3 regions of the Janthinobacterium sp. EB271-G4-7A genome follow, and region 3 is predicted to be linked to each of the others. Evidence: predicted binding sites of a transcription regulator. Region 3 holds the regulator's gene; each other region holds the start of a gene.

Region 1 (4,919 bases), 780 kb from region 3:
ACACGATCGACAGGGCGACGAGCAGGATCGTCAGGGCGATTTCATTTGGCGTCTTCTGGCGCTTGGCGCCTTCGACCATGGCGATCATGCGGTCGATGAAGGCTTCGCCCGGGTTGACGGAGACGCGCACCAGCAGCCAGTCCGACAGCACGCGGGTGCCGCCCGTCACGGCGGAAAAGTCACCGCCCGATTCGCGGATGACGGGCGCCGATTCGCCCGTGATGGCGCTCTCGTCGACGGAGGCCACGCCGGCCGTCACTTCGCCGTCTGCAGGAATGACGTCGCCCGCCTCCACCAGCACCGTCATGCCCTTGCGCAGGTCGGTGGCCGGCGTGGGCAGCCAGGAAGTGCCGTATTTCGGCGTCTGCATTTTCTTTGCCATCACCGTCTGCTTCAGGGCGCGCAAGGACGCGGCTTGCGCCTTGCTGCGGCCTTCGGCCAGCGCTTCAGCGAAGTTCGCGAACAGCACGGTAAACCACAGCCACACGGCGACGGCGACGATGAAGCCGAATGGCGCTTCGCCCTGGCCGTTCAGCGCCTGGATGGCCAGCAGCGTCGTGATGATGCTGCCTACGTAGACGACGAACATCACGGGGCTGCGCCACTGCGTGCGGGGGTCGAGTTTTTTGAACGCATCGACGACGGCGGGGCCGATCAGTGCGGAATCGAACAAGGTCAGGCTTGTGCGTGACATGGTAGCCTCTTATTTGATGAAAAGTTGCAGGTGTTCGACGATCGGGCCCAGAGCCAGCGCGGGAACGTAATTCAAAACGCCGACGAGCACGACAACGCCGATCAGCAGGTCGATGAACATGGGGCCGTGCGTGGGCATGGTGCCGGCATTGGCCGACAGGCGCTGCTTGGCCGCCAGCGAACCGGCCACCGCCAGCACGGGCACGATCACGCCGAAGCGGCCGAACCACATGGCAATCGCCAGCATCACGTTGTAGAACGGCGTGTTGGCGGACAGGCCGGCAAACGCGCTGCCGTTGTTGTTGGCCGCCGACGTGAAGGCGTACAGGATTTCGGAGAAACCGTGTGCGCCCGGATTGGCCACGCCGATCTTGCCCGGTTCGACCATCACGGCGATCGCCGTGCCCGTCAATACGAGGGCCGGTGTAATCAGGATGGCCAGCGACACCATCTTCATTTCATACGCCTGGATTTTCTTGCCCAGGTATTCCGGCGTGCGGCCTATCATCAGGCCGGCGATGAAGACGGCCAGGATGGCGAACATCAGCATGCCGTACAGGCCCGTGCCCACGCCGCCGAAAATCACTTCGCCAAACTGCATCAGCAACAGCGGCACCATGCCGCCCAGGGGCATGTAGGAATCGTGCATGGAATTGACGGCGCCGCACGATGCCGCCGTCGTCACCGCCGCGAACAGGGTCGAGGAGCTGATGCCGAAGCGCGTTTCCTTGCCTTCCATATTGCCGCCCGATTGCAGGCTGCTGGCCTGCTGGTCCACGCCCAGGGCTTGCAGGGCGGGATTGGCCTGCTGCTCGGCGCTCATCACGCCAGCCGTCATGACGACAAAAATCAGGGTCATGGCGGCCAGCACGGCCCAGCCCTGGCGCATGTCGCCCACCATGCGGCCGAACGTGAAGCACAGGCCGGCGGGGATGATGAAGATGGCCAGCATCTGCAGGAAGTTCGACAGCACGGTGGGGTTTTCATACGGATGCGAGGAATTGGCGTTGAAGAAGCCGCCGCCATTCGTGCCCAGCAGCTTGATCGACTCCTGCGACGCGACAGGGCCCATGGCGATCGTCTGCGTCGTCGCCAGTTGCGCTTCCATCACGGGCTTGCCGGCCGCATCCAGCACGGGCTGGCCGTCGGCCGTCACTTTCGGCGTTTCATACGCCACGTGGTCGAGCAGGGTCACTTCCTTGTAGGCGGAAAAATTCTGGATCATGCCTTCGCCCATGAAGACGACGGACAGGGCCAGGGACAACGGCAGCAGGATGTACAGGGTCGAGCGCACCAGGTCGACCCAGAAATTGCCGATCGACTTGCCCGAGCGCGAGGCGAAGCCGCGTACCAGCGCGAAGATCACGGCGATGCCGGTGGCCGCCGAAAAGAAGTTCTGGCAGGCCATGCCCAGCATCTGCGTCAGGTAGCTCATGGTCTGTTCGCCGCCATAACCCTGCCAGTTGGTATTGGCGACGAAGCTGACGGTGGTATTGAACGAGGAATCGGGGCTGACGGCGCCCAGTCCCTGGGGATTCAAGGGCAGGAAGCCCTGCAGGCGCTGCAGGCCGTAGACGAAGACGGCGCCCACGGTATTGAAGACGATCAGGGCGATGGCATAGCTTTTCCAGCCCATGGCCTTGTCGGCGGGAAGGCCGGACCAGCGGTACAGCAGGTTTTCCAGCTTTTGCAGCCAGCCCAGGCCGCGCACGGGGCCATCGCCGGCCACCCTGGCCATGTACAGGCCCAGCGGATAGCCGGCGGCCAGCAGCACGGCGAGGAAAGCCACCAATAACAGTATCGATTGCGTCGTCATCACAGCTCCTCCGCCTTCAGCAGCGCCACCAGCAAATACACGAGCAAGCCAGCCGAGACGACGGCGCCCAGCACATAAAACGCGTTCATTTGACGCTCCCTAATTTGTCGCAGGCGACGGCAAAGCCGGCCGCCACGACGAAAAACACGGCAATCAAGCCGAGATACACGAGATCCATTCCCACCCTCATTCAGGTTTGTTTTGATAGTGAGCAGATTAGCCAAAAGGGTCTAAAAAATTCGTAAAGACTGGGGAGGCAGCTGTAAACAAGATGTAAAAACGGCGGCTTTACCGCATAAAATCCAGCACAATTGGCGCAAAACCACGCGCGCGGCGCACTGTTGTTGCCTTGGAGTAGCGCTATTGCCCGCCGATCAAGATAGAATGCGCGAGCGTCCGCACAAGGACGCCAAGCCTGCCGCACTGCCCTCCCCCAGTGACGCTGGACGGGATATACTGTATATTCATACAGTTATCGCCGCCGCTGTCATTGCGCCCGCAGTGCCCTGGCCTGGCGTTCCAACCACTGTCTTTACTTAGCTTGAACACGTATGGCCACTAAAAAACCAGCATCCGACTACAGCGAATCATCCATCCGTGTCCTGAAAGGACTGGAACCCGTCAAGCAGCGCCCGGGGATGTACACCCGCACTGAAAATCCGCTGCACATCATTCAGGAAGTGATCGACAATGCCTCCGACGAGGCGCTGGGCGGTCATTGCACGCATATCGCCGTCACGCAAAACACGGATGGCAGCATTACCGTCGAAGACAATGGCCGCGGCATTCCCGTCGGCCTGCACCCGGAGGAAGGCGTGCCGACGGTGGAAATCGTGTTTACACGGCTGCACGCGGGCGGCAAGTTCGACAAGGGTTCGGGCGGCGCCTATGCGTTCTCGGGCGGCTTGCACGGCGTCGGCGTGTCCGTCACCAATGCGCTGTCGACGCGCCTGGAAATCACCGTCTGGCGCAAGGAAAGCGACGGCAACGGCTTGCACCATATGGTATTTGCGAATGGCGACGTGATCGAGCCCTTGAATTCCCGCCCCGCCCCGCGCGACGGCAAGAAGTCGGGCACGCGCGTCACGGCCTGGCCCGACGCAAAATATTTTGATTCGCCCAACATCTCGCAAACGGAGCTGCAACGCCTGCTGCGCTCGAAAGCCGTGCTGCTGCCGGGCGTCACCGTGACGCTCACCAACGCGAAGACGGGCGACACGCAGACCTGGCAGTACGCGGAAGGCTTGCGCGGCTACCTGACCGAAACGCTGGCGCAGGTATCGAATGGCGAAACCCTGATTCCCCTGTTCGAAGGCGCGCAGTATGCGGGCCCGGACTCTGAAGGCTTTGCCGAAGGCGAAGGCGCGGCCTGGGTGGTGGCGTGGACGGAAGAAGGCGCCATCGTGCGCGAGTCGTATGTCAACCTGATCCCAACCTCGAATGGCGGCACGCACGAATCGGGCTTGCGCGACGGCCTGTTCGGCGCCGTGAAGAACTTCGTCGAAATGCACTCGCTGTTGCCGAAAGGCGTGAAGCTGCTGCCCGAAGACGTGTTCGCGCGCGCTTCCTTCGTGCTGTCGGCCAAGGTGCTGGACCCGCAATTCCAGGGCCAGATCAAGGAACGCCTGAACTCGCGCGACGCCGTGCGGCTCGTCTCGACCTTCACCAAGCCGCCGCTGGAACTGTGGCTGAACCAGCACGTCGACTACGGCAAGAAGCTGGCCGATCTCGTGATCAAGCAGGCGCAGTCGCGCCAGCGCTCGCTGCAAAAAGTGGAAAAGAAAAAATCCTCGGGCGTCGCCGTCTTGCCGGGCAAGCTGACCGACTGCGAATCGTCGGACATCGCGCGCAATGAACTGTTCCTCGTCGAGGGCGACTCGGCGGGCGGTTCGGCCAAGATGGGGCGCGACAAGGAATTCCAGGCGATCCTGCCCCTGCGCGGCAAGGTCTTGAACTCGTGGGAAACGGACCGCGACCGCCTGTTCGCGAATAACGAGATCCACGACATTGCCGTCGCCATCGGCGTCGATCCGCACAGCGTGGGCGATACGCCCGACCTGTCCGGCCTGCGCTACGGCAAGATCTGCATCCTGTCCGACGCGGACGTGGACGGCTCGCACATCCAGGTGCTGCTGTTGACGCTCTTCTTCAAGCACTTCCCGGCCCTGATCAACAAGGGACACATCTGCATCGCCCGCCCGCCTTTGTACCGCGTGGATGCGCCGGCGCGCGGCAAGAAGCCGATGCAGAAAATCTATGCGCTCGACGATGGCGAGCTGCTGGCCATCGAGGACAAGCTGCGCAAGGAAGGCGTGAAACAGGGCGCCTGGTCGATCTCGCGCTTCAAGGGCCTGGGCGAGATGAACGCCGAGCAGTTGTGGGAAACGACGATGAACCCGGACACGCGCCG
Region 2 (4,919 bases), on a different contig from region 3:
GGAGAGTAGCTGAGCATGTAGTCGTAGGCCGTCTTCTGGTTCGGGTCGCCCCATTCCAGGTACTCGCCCGTCGTCAGCGGCAGGCTGGCGTCCATCATGGTGTTCATCACGTCGACAAACGGCACGGCCGCATGCACGGCGTGGAACAGGTCCGGGCGCATGTTGACGACGGCGCCCATCAGCAAGCCGCCCGCGCTGCCGCCCTGGATGATCAGGCGGTTCGGGCTGGTCCATTTTTCGCGCACCAGGTAGTCGGCGCTGTCGATGAAGTCATTGAAGGTGTTTTTCTTCTTCATCAGCATGCCGTCTTCATGCCAGGCTTCGCCCATGTCGGTGCCGCCGCGGATATGCGCCTGCGCATAGATGACGCCACGGTCCAGCAGGCTGATGCGGCTGATGGCAAAACTGGCTTCCGTGGAAATGCCATACGAACCATACGAGTACAGCAGCAGCGGCGCGGAACCGTCGAGCTTGACGCCTTTCTTGTAGACGATCCACAGCGGTACTTGCACGCCATCGCGCGCCTTCACCCACAGGCGCTGCGTGGTGTAGCGGCTGCCGTCAAAGCCGCCGACGATTTCCTGCTGCTTCAGCACCGTGCGCTTGCCGTCTTGCATGCTGACGTCGATGACGGTGGGCGGCGTGACGGGCGACTGGTAGGACATGCGAAATTGCGTGGAGGAAAATTCCGGCGTACCGACGGATGTCGCCAGGTAGACGGGGTCGTCGAACTGCACCGTTTTCCAGTTTTTATGCGCGAAATCAAGGATGCGCGCGCGGTTCAGGGCACGGGCCTTTTCCATCACCACCAGGTAGCCCTGGAAGACGTCGATGGACTGGATCACGGCATCCTTGTTGTGCGGCACGACGGGTTTCCAGTTCTGCGGCTGCGGCGCGGACAGCGGCGCGCTGACGACACGGAAATTCTTCGCCTCCTTGTTGGTCAGAATATACAGCTGGCCATCGCGGTGCTCGATGCCGTAGCGGTGTCCTTTTTCACGTTTCAGCACGGATTGAAAGGTGCCTTGCGGCGTGCTCGTTGGCAGCAGCAGCACTTCGCTCGTATCCGTGCTGCGCGCGGTGAGCACAAAGTAGCGATGGTCGCGCGTGCGGCTCACGCCGATGGCGAACTGTTCCACCGGCTCGTGGTAGACCTGCTGCAAGGTGCCGCCCAGCGGCAGGCGGAACAATCGGTCCGCGCGCTTGGTCGTGGCGTCTTCCTGCGTCAGCATCAGGGTGGCGTTATCCGCCGCCCAGGCCAGCGATGTCACGCGCGGCATGCTGTCGCCCAGCAACTTGCCCGTCTTCAAATCCTTGACATGCAGCTCGTACTGGCGGAAACCCGTCGTGTCGGTGGTGTAGGCCAGCAACTGTTCATTCGGGCTGATGCTGAATGCGCGCACGGCAAAGAACTTCTGGCCTTCGGCCAATTGATTCTGGTCCAGCAAGATTTCCTCAGCCGCCTGCGCATCGTAGGCGCCGTTCTTGCCGACGGGGCGGCGGCAGTGAATCGGGTATTGTTTGCCCGCTTCCGTGCGCGTGTAATAGTAGAAATTGCCCTGGCGCGCAGGCACGGACAGGTCCACTTCCTGCATGCGGCCCTTGACCTCCGCAGTCACCTTGTCGGCCAGCGGCTGGATCGGGGCCGTGACGGCGGCCGTGTAGGCGTTTTCCGCATTCAGGTAATCGATCACGGCAGGATCGGTTTTCTTTTGCAGCCAGCGGTAGTCGTCCGTGACGACCGTGCCGTGGCGCGTTTCCTGCCACGCCGTCCTGGCGGCGACAGGCGCGGTGGCGAGGGGGCTGGTGTCGGCCAGCGCGGATGGCGATAGCGTGGACAGCAGCAGGGCCGGCAGGATGGATAACCAGGCGGACCGGCGGCGCGAAGCGTGATGTGCTGTGGACAAGGCAACTCCCTAGGTTTCGTTGTTGTGCAGCGATTCTATTCTTGCTAAATAGAAAAGCCAATCATGATTTCAGTCAATACCGTTCCGGCGCTTGCATCCACGGACATTTGCAGTGATACTGTATATAATTACAGTATCCGACAGCATCCCGCCGCGAGGTGCCCTTGACCACATCTGCCCTTACATTGCCTGAAACCCGCCGCTGGATTGCCCACCTGGACATGGATGCCTTCTTTGCCTCAGTGGAACTATTAAAATATCCGGAACTGCGCGGCGAAGCCGTCGTCATCGGCGGCGGGCGCTTGCAGCAGCCCGTGCTGCAGGAAGACGGCACGCGGCAGTTTGCGCGCATGCGCGATTATGTGGGGCGCGGCGTCGTCACCACGTCGACCTATGCGGCGCGCGCGTTTGGCGTGTTTTCCGCCATGGGCATCATGAAGGCGGCCAAGCTGGCGCCCGACAGCATCCTGCTGCCGGCCGACTTCGAGGCTTACCGCGAGTATTCGGCGCGCTTCAAGCAGGCCGTGGCCCAGTTGTGCCCCATCATCCAGAACGTGGGCATCGATGAAATCTATGTCGACCTGACGGAGTATGGCGAGCAGGCGCCGGCCATGGCGGCGCGCCTGAAGGCGGCCGTGTCCGAGGCGACGGGCCTGTCGTGCTCGATTGGCCTGGCGCCCAACAAATTGCTGGCAAAAATCTGTTCCGACCTGGAAAAACCGGACGGTCTCACCATTTTGCAGCCCGAGGATATCGAAGCGCGCGTGTGGCCCTTGCCGGCGAAAAAGATCAATGGCATCGGCCCGAAGGCGACGGCCAAGCTGGAGGCCCTGGGCATAGTCACCATCGGCGAGCTGGCACGGGCCGACATGGCCATGCTGCGCACGCAGTTTGGCGACTTGTACACGGGCTGGCTGCGCCAGGCGGCGCTGGGCATCGATGACCGGCCTGTGCAGACGAGCCGGGAAACCAAGTCCGTCAGCCGCGAAACGACGTTCGAGCGCGACTTGCAGGTGGTGCGCGACCGCGCCACCCTGTCGGAAAAGCTGGAAAGCCTGTGCACGCGCGTGGCGGGCGACCTCGACAAGCAGTCGCTGGCGGGGCGCACGGTGGGCATCAAGCTGCGCTTCGAGGATTTCAGCACCGTCACGCGCGACATCACCTTGCCCAGCGCCACGGCGGACGCGGCCGCCATCCTGCGCGCCAGCCGCGATTGCTTGCGGCGCGTGCCATTTGAAAAGAAAATCCGCCTGCTGGGCGTGCGCATCTCGACCTTGTCCGATCCGGCCATCGTGACGCGGCAGGCGCCCGCCCAGGCGGAGCTGTTTCCCGCCCTGTAGCGGCATTCCCCATGCATCAACAACACCGCGCCAGTCCGCGCTTTTGACGGCATTCCCGTGTCGAAAGTGTAGAATGGCGTTCCCCTGGCACTACTGAAACAAACGGAAGACAAAAACTATGTGGTTCAAGAATCTTCAGATTTACCGCCTGCCCGCACCATGGGCCTATACGCCAGAACAACTGGAAGAGGCCTTGTCCTCGAACAAATTTACGCCGGCGACCAGCATGGATCTGATGCGCCAGGGCTGGGATACGCCACGCCCGAACGGCGGCCTGGTCCATGTGGTCAACAAGCAGATGCTGATCTTGCTGGGCACGGAAAAGAAACTGCTGCCAGCGACCGTCATCAATCAGGTGGCCAAGGCCCGCGCTGCCGAGATGGAAGAAGCACAAGGCTTTGCGCCTGGCAAGAAAGCCATGAAGGAATTGAAGGAACGCGTGGCTGACGAGTTGCTGCCGCGCGCCTTCAGCATCCGCAGCAACGTCTGGACGTGGATCGACCCCGTCAATGGCTGGCTGGTGGTCGATGCCGCCAGCCCGGCAAAGGCCGATGAAGTCATCAAGCTGCTGTTGAAAGCCGTCGACAAGCTGCCGCTGGAAAGCCTGCGCGTGCAGCGCTCGCCCGTGGCGGTGATGACGGAATGGCTGCAGGCCGACGATGCGCCTGCCGGCTTCACGGTCGACATGGATACGGAATTGCGCGCCACGGGCGAAAGCAAGGCCACCGTGCGCTACGTGCGCCACACCCTGGAAGCGGACGACGTGCGCCGCCACATCGCGGCCGGCAAGCAGTGCACGCGCCTGGCCATGACGTGGAACGACAAGATTTCGTTTGTGCTGACGGAATCGCTGGCCATCAAGAGCGTCAAGCCGCTGGACGTGATCAAGGAAACGGAATCGAGCACGAAGAACGACGAAGAACGTTTCGACGGCGACGTGATGCTGATGACGGGCGAACTGAGCAAGCTGATGGCCGACGTGGTCGAGGCATTGGGCGGCGAAGCGACGGCGTAACAGCAGCCATGCTGCTACAAAAAAAGGAGCTGCGGCTCCTTTTTTTTCGCCTGTGCAATATGTTGCAACATAAAAAAGCGCCTTGCACGGTGAAGTGCAAGGCGCTTTCAGGACAATCTAATTTAAGACATCAAATTAGAACTTGTAGCTACCGGTGAAGTAGAACGAACGCATCATTGGATCGGCGTAGCGTGGATCGAAGCCAACCTGGTGGCCCGACGAAGCGCGCAGCGACAGAGGCGGTTCACGGTCAAACAGGTTCTTGATACCAGCGCGCAGCGTCACAGCCGAGTTGAAGGCATAGCGGCCTTGCAGATCGACGGTGGTGTACGAAGGAACTTCCAGACGGATCGTTTCCAGTTTCCTGGTATCGACGTTCAGTACCGAAGCGGCTGCATCGGTGTAGCCGTTACGATAGCTGACAACCATGGTGCTGGTCAGTTTGCCGGTTTCCAGGCTCATGTTCAGCTTGACCAGGTTACGGAACGTGACTGCATCGGTGATGCCGAAGTAGTTCATGTTGGTCGTCCACTGATTCTTGGTGCCTGGCACGGTGTAGTCAGCCTTGAGCATGTGGGTGCCGCTCAGGTTGGCCGTCAGGTTACCGAAATCAAAGCGATGACGCGCCGTCATGTCCCAGTCGATACCGCGGTTATG
Region 3 (4,919 bases):
AAATCACGGCCGACTACCTGGTGTACCAGGATATCGGCGCGCTCAAGCAGGCGATCGCCGACGTCAACCCGGCCCTGACCAACTTCGAAGCGTCGTGCTTCGATGGCGTGTACGTGACGGGCGACGTGTCGCAGGAATACCTGGACCGCCTGGAATATGCGCGCCACCATCCGAAGGCGGCAGCGCCCGAAGATACGCCGCGTTCCCAGCTGAACCTGAACCTGGCGACAACAGAAGCGTAATTATCTTGCCCGGCTAGCGCCGGGCTTTTTTTGCTCCGCGATCATGAACGATAAAAAAAACTACGGCTTTACCACCACCATCCTGCATAACGACCGCCGCAAGGGCATCGAGCACGGTTCCCTGCACAAGCCCGTGCATACTTCCGTTGCCTTCGGCTACGGCGATGCGCGCCAGCTCGCTTCCGTATTCCAGGGCAAGGAGCCCGGCTTCCGCTACGGCCGCCAGGGCAATCCGACCGTCTCCGCGCTGGAAGACAAGGTCAACAAGATGGAAGATGGCGTCGCCACGCTGTGCTTCGCCACCGGCATGGGCGCCATCGGCGCCGTGGTGCAGGCGCTCTTGCGCGCTGGCGACCATGTCGTGTCGTCGGCCTTTTTGTTTGGCAACACCAACAGCCTGTGGCAAACGGTGACGGGGCAGGGCGTCGCCGTGTCGTTCGTCGACGCCACGGACGTGGCCAATGTGGCCGCCGCCATCACGCCGCAAACGCGCATCGTGTTTGTCGAAACCATCGCCAATCCGCGCACGCAGATCGCCGACCTGGCGAAGATCGGCGCGTTGTGCAAGGAACGCGGCATTTTGTACATCGTCGACAACACGATGACGACACCCTACCTGTTCCGCCCGAAAGCCGTGGGCGCGGGCCTGGTGGTCAATGCGCTGACAAAATCCATCGGCGGCCACGGCAATGCCCTGGGCGGCAGCTTGACGGACACGGGGGTGTTCGACTGGACGCAGTATCCGAACATTTTCGACAATTACAAGAAGGCGGCGCCGGCGCAGTGGGGCATCGCGCAAATCCGCGCCAAGGCCTTGCGCGATTTCGGCGCCTCCCTGGGGCCGGAGGCGGCGCACCATATCGCCGTCGGCGCGGAAACCATGGCCTTGCGCATGGACCGTACCTGCTCGAACGCCCTGGCGCTGGCCACCATGCTGGCTGCCGACCCGCGGGTAGCGGCCGTGCATTACCCGGGCCTGGCCGCGCATCCGCAGCACGCGCTGGCAACGGATTTGTTCCGCAGCTATGGCTCGCTGTTCAGCTTTGAGCTGAAGGATGGCATCGATTGCTTCGATTTCCTCAATCGTCTCAATCTTGCCATTCCAGCGAGCAATCTCGGCGACACGCGCACCCTGGTCATTCCCGTCGCCCATACGATCTTTTACGAGATGGGCGCCGAGCGCCGCGCCAGCATGGGCATCGCCGAATCCCTGATCCGCGTGTCGGTGGGTATCGAGGATGAGGCGGACTTGCTCGAGGATTTCCGTCAGGCACTCGATGTATAAGTCGCCGGATAAATGAAAAGGGCCGCAACAGTCATGCTGTTGCGGCCCTTTGTTTTTCGCCGTTCAATGGTAATGTCTTCGTGCCTTCAGAAACCGTAGCGAGCAAGCCCAATATCGGGTTGAGTAGCGGAGCTGTACATTGGTACAGCGAGCAACGGATGCCCGAGAGTGGGCTGCGCAGTAGGTTTATGAGGGCGCGCTCAATCAATGCCAGCTGCGCATCAAGCCTACCGCCAAACCTTCCAGGGCGAATTCATCTTCCGGCGATACGGTGATGACCTTGAAGTCGGGGTTTTCCGGTAGCAATTCGATGACGGAACCCGTTTTCTTGTAGCGCTTGACGGTGACTTCGTCGCCGATGCGGGCGACGACGATCTGGCCATTCTTGGCGCTATCGACCTTCTTGACGGCCAATAAATCGCCATCCATGATGCCGGCGTCGCGCATGGACCAGCCGCGCACCTTCAGCAGGAAGTCGGGCTTGGCCGAAAACAGGGCGGGGTCCACGTTGTAGCTCGCTTCCAGGTTTTCCTGTGCCAGGATGGGCGAGCCTGCCGCCACCCGGCCGATCAGGGGCAGCGACATCAGCAGCGCTGCCGGCACTTTCGATGGCAGGGCTTCAGCGGCCGCGCCGATCAGGCGGATGCCGCGCGAGGTGCCGGGAGAAATCTCGATCGCGCCCTTGCGGGCCAGGGCCTGCAAATGCTCTTCGGCCGCGTTGGCCGATTTGAAACCCAGTTCATTGGCGATTTCGGCACGGGTGGGAGGAAAGCCCGTGTTTTCAATCGCGTCCTTGATCAGGTTCAGGATTTGTTCTTGTCGTGCTGTCAGCTTGATCATGAGCGGTGGGTGCATACTAAAATGCTGTCTATATGAACAGTCTGTATTTTTGTACAGTATCGCCCACTATGCAAGGGGATTTCCGTGTTTTAGGCGAATTTCGCAAGAAATACTTGTCCATGGGCGGAAAGCACGGTGGCGCGCGGGCTTTTCGGGCGCTTGTGGAAGGAATGATTGAAACGTTTGCAAAAGGCGGTTATAATCTTCGGCTGACCTTCCCACACCCGTCTTGACGCCGGGGTGGGCGATTATCAATCCGACCTGAAGGAGTTTGCATGCGTCATTATGAAATAGTCTTTATCGTCCATCCGGACCAAAGCGAGCAAGTGCCCGCGATGATCGAACGCTACAAAGCCAGCGTAACCACCCGCGGCGGTTCGGTTCACCGCGTGGAAGATTGGGGCCGCCGTCAAATGGCTTACTCGATCCAAAAGCTGCCTAAAGCACACTACATCTGCCTGAACATCGAATGCGACAACGAGACCCTGGTCGAGTTGGAAACAGCATTCAAATTCAATGATGCCGTGTTGCGTCACCTGACCGTTAAAATGAAGAAAGCTGAAACAGCTCCTTCGCCGATGATGAAATCGGTACAACGCGAAGACGCGGCCAAAAGCCACCGCACCGAAGCACCAGCAGCCGCTCCAGCCGCAGCAGCAGCTTAATTCTTGACCAGGATCGTGCGCTGAACCAGCTACAAGTCACCGCCATCATTGCCGAGCGCGAAATATTGCGCTATACCCCGGCAGGGCTGCCGATTGTGAATGCAGTATTGCAACACAGTTCGCAGCAGATGGAAGCAGGGATTGCCCGTTTGACCGAGTTTGATGTTGCCGCGCTAGCCGCTGGCGAAATTTCAGGCAGGTTCAGTCAGGCAAGCTTGGGCGGGGTGTATCAGTTCACGGGTTTCCTGGCCAGGAAGAGCCGCAACAGCAAGAGTTTGGTGTTTCACATCATTGATTTTAGTGCAGTCAATTCTGACTAGCGCATTTTAGATACAGGAGCCTGACATGGCATTCGGTAAAAAGTTCGACAAAAATAAGCTCAAGCTTAAAGAAAAACGCAAACAGCAAAACCCGTTGTTCAAACGCAAGAAGTTCTGCCGCTTCACCGCAGCTCACGTTGAGCAAGTCGACTACAAAGACGTCGACACGCTGAAAGACTTCGTCCAAGAAAACGGCAAGATCATGCCAGCACGCCTGACCGGTACCAAAGCGCACTACCAGCGCCAAGTTGACACCGCAATCAAGCGCGCTCGCTTCCTCGCGCTGCTGCCATACACCGATCTGCACCACGCTTAATCGGTCAGATATTCCTGGAGAAGAACTATGCAAATCATTCTGTTAGAAAAAGTTGTTAACGTCGGTAACCTCGGCGAAGTCGTCAAAGTCAAAGACGGTTACGCACGTAACTTCCTGATCCCGCAACGCCTGGCACGTCGTGCTACGGCAACCGCTGTGGCTGAATTCGAAGTCAAGCGCGCCGAACTGGAAAAAGCTGCTGCCGCCAAACTGGCCGCATCGCAAGCCCAGGGCGAAAAACTGAGCGGCCTGACCGTTCAAGTTGCTCAAAAAGCTGGTGTTGATGGCCGTCTGTTCGGTTCCGTCACCAACTTCGACATCGCTGAAGCGCTGACCAAGCAAGGTTTTGCTGTTGAAAAAGCACAAATCCGCATGCCTACCGGCCCGCTGAAGATCGTTGGCGAGCACAACGTTTCGGTTGCTCTGCACACCGACGTGGTTGTGGAAGTTGTTATCGCTGTCGTACCAGACGCGAACGCGTAATCGTCTGCGGGCCTTGCCCGCAAGCGCTGCCGCACTATGAAAAGCCGGGTTCGCCCGGCTTTTTTGTGGCCTTTTTTTCGCTCAATTTCAGCCCTTTATTTTTGCCAGCACGCCGAAGCGGGTATAATTCGCGCCATGAACGCCCCCTCTGATCCGCAACTGGATTCCCTCCGTATTCCGCCGCATTCGATCGAAGCAGAACAATCCGTCATTGGTGGTCTGCTGCGCGACAATGCCGCGTATGACCGCATCGCCGACTTCATGCATGCGGAGGATTTCTATCGCTATGACCATCGCATCATCTTCGAGCAAATCGTCAAGATGGTTAACGCTTCCAAGCCAGCCGATGTCATTACTGTTTTTGAAACCCTGACCCAGCTCGGCAAGGCCGATGATGTGGGCGGACTCGCTTACCTGAACGCCATGGCGCAAAACACGCCATCGGCCGCGAACATCCGGCGCTACGCCGAGATCGTGCGCGACCGCGGCGTGCTGCGCAAGCTCATTACCGTCGCCGACGATATTTCCGGCACGGCCTTCAGCCCGCAAGGCAAGGAAGTCAAGCAGATGCTTGACGAGGCCGAATCGAAGATTTTCGCCATCGCCGAAGAGGGCGCGCGCGGCGCTCAGGGCTGGACCGCCATCCAGCCCCTGCTGACGCAAGTGGTCGAGCGCATCGACGAACTGTACAGCCGCGACAACCAGAGTGAAATCACGGGCGTGCCCACCGGTTTCATCGACCTCGACCGCATGACCTCCGGTCTGCAG

The links. The regulator LexA, encoded in region 3, represses DNA repair genes until DNA is damaged. The targets are predictions, from matches to a motif close to ACTGTATNNNNATACAGT.
Region 1: IGS58_RS02285 (DNA topoisomerase IV subunit B) is a predicted target of LexA. The motif match lies at 2,965-2,982, and genes of this name have one in related genera.
Region 2: dinB (DNA polymerase IV) is a predicted target of LexA. The motif match lies at 2,025-2,042, and genes of this name have one in related genera.

Annotation. Positions count from the first base shown of each region.
Region 1 covers NZ_JACYMI010000001.1:492,138-497,056, reverse strand. Annotated here, with positions in the region: gene kdpB (potassium-transporting ATPase subunit KdpB) at 1-694, opposite strand, end outside; gene kdpA (potassium-transporting ATPase subunit KdpA) at 704-2,509, opposite strand; gene kdpF (K(+)-transporting ATPase subunit F) at 2,509-2,598, opposite strand; gene IGS58_RS02285 (DNA topoisomerase IV subunit B) at 3,061-4,919, shown strand, end outside.
Region 2 covers NZ_JACYMI010000007.1:429-5,347, forward strand. Annotated here, with positions in the region: gene IGS58_RS27585 (S9 family peptidase) at 1-1,907, opposite strand, end outside; gene dinB (DNA polymerase IV) at 2,093-3,247, shown strand; gene IGS58_RS27595 (recombination-associated protein RdgC) at 3,366-4,262, shown strand; gene IGS58_RS27600 (TonB-dependent receptor) at 4,398-4,919, opposite strand, start outside.
Region 3 covers NZ_JACYMI010000001.1:1,271,363-1,276,281, forward strand. Annotated here, with positions in the region: gene purF (amidophosphoribosyltransferase) at 1-242, shown strand, start outside; gene IGS58_RS05800 (cystathionine gamma-synthase family protein) at 286-1,527, shown strand; gene lexA (transcriptional repressor LexA) at 1,732-2,367, opposite strand; gene rpsF (30S ribosomal protein S6) at 2,643-3,032, shown strand; gene priB (primosomal replication protein N) at 3,053-3,352, shown strand; gene rpsR (30S ribosomal protein S18) at 3,378-3,668, shown strand; gene rplI (50S ribosomal protein L9) at 3,696-4,151, shown strand; gene IGS58_RS05830 (replicative DNA helicase) at 4,287-4,919, shown strand, end outside.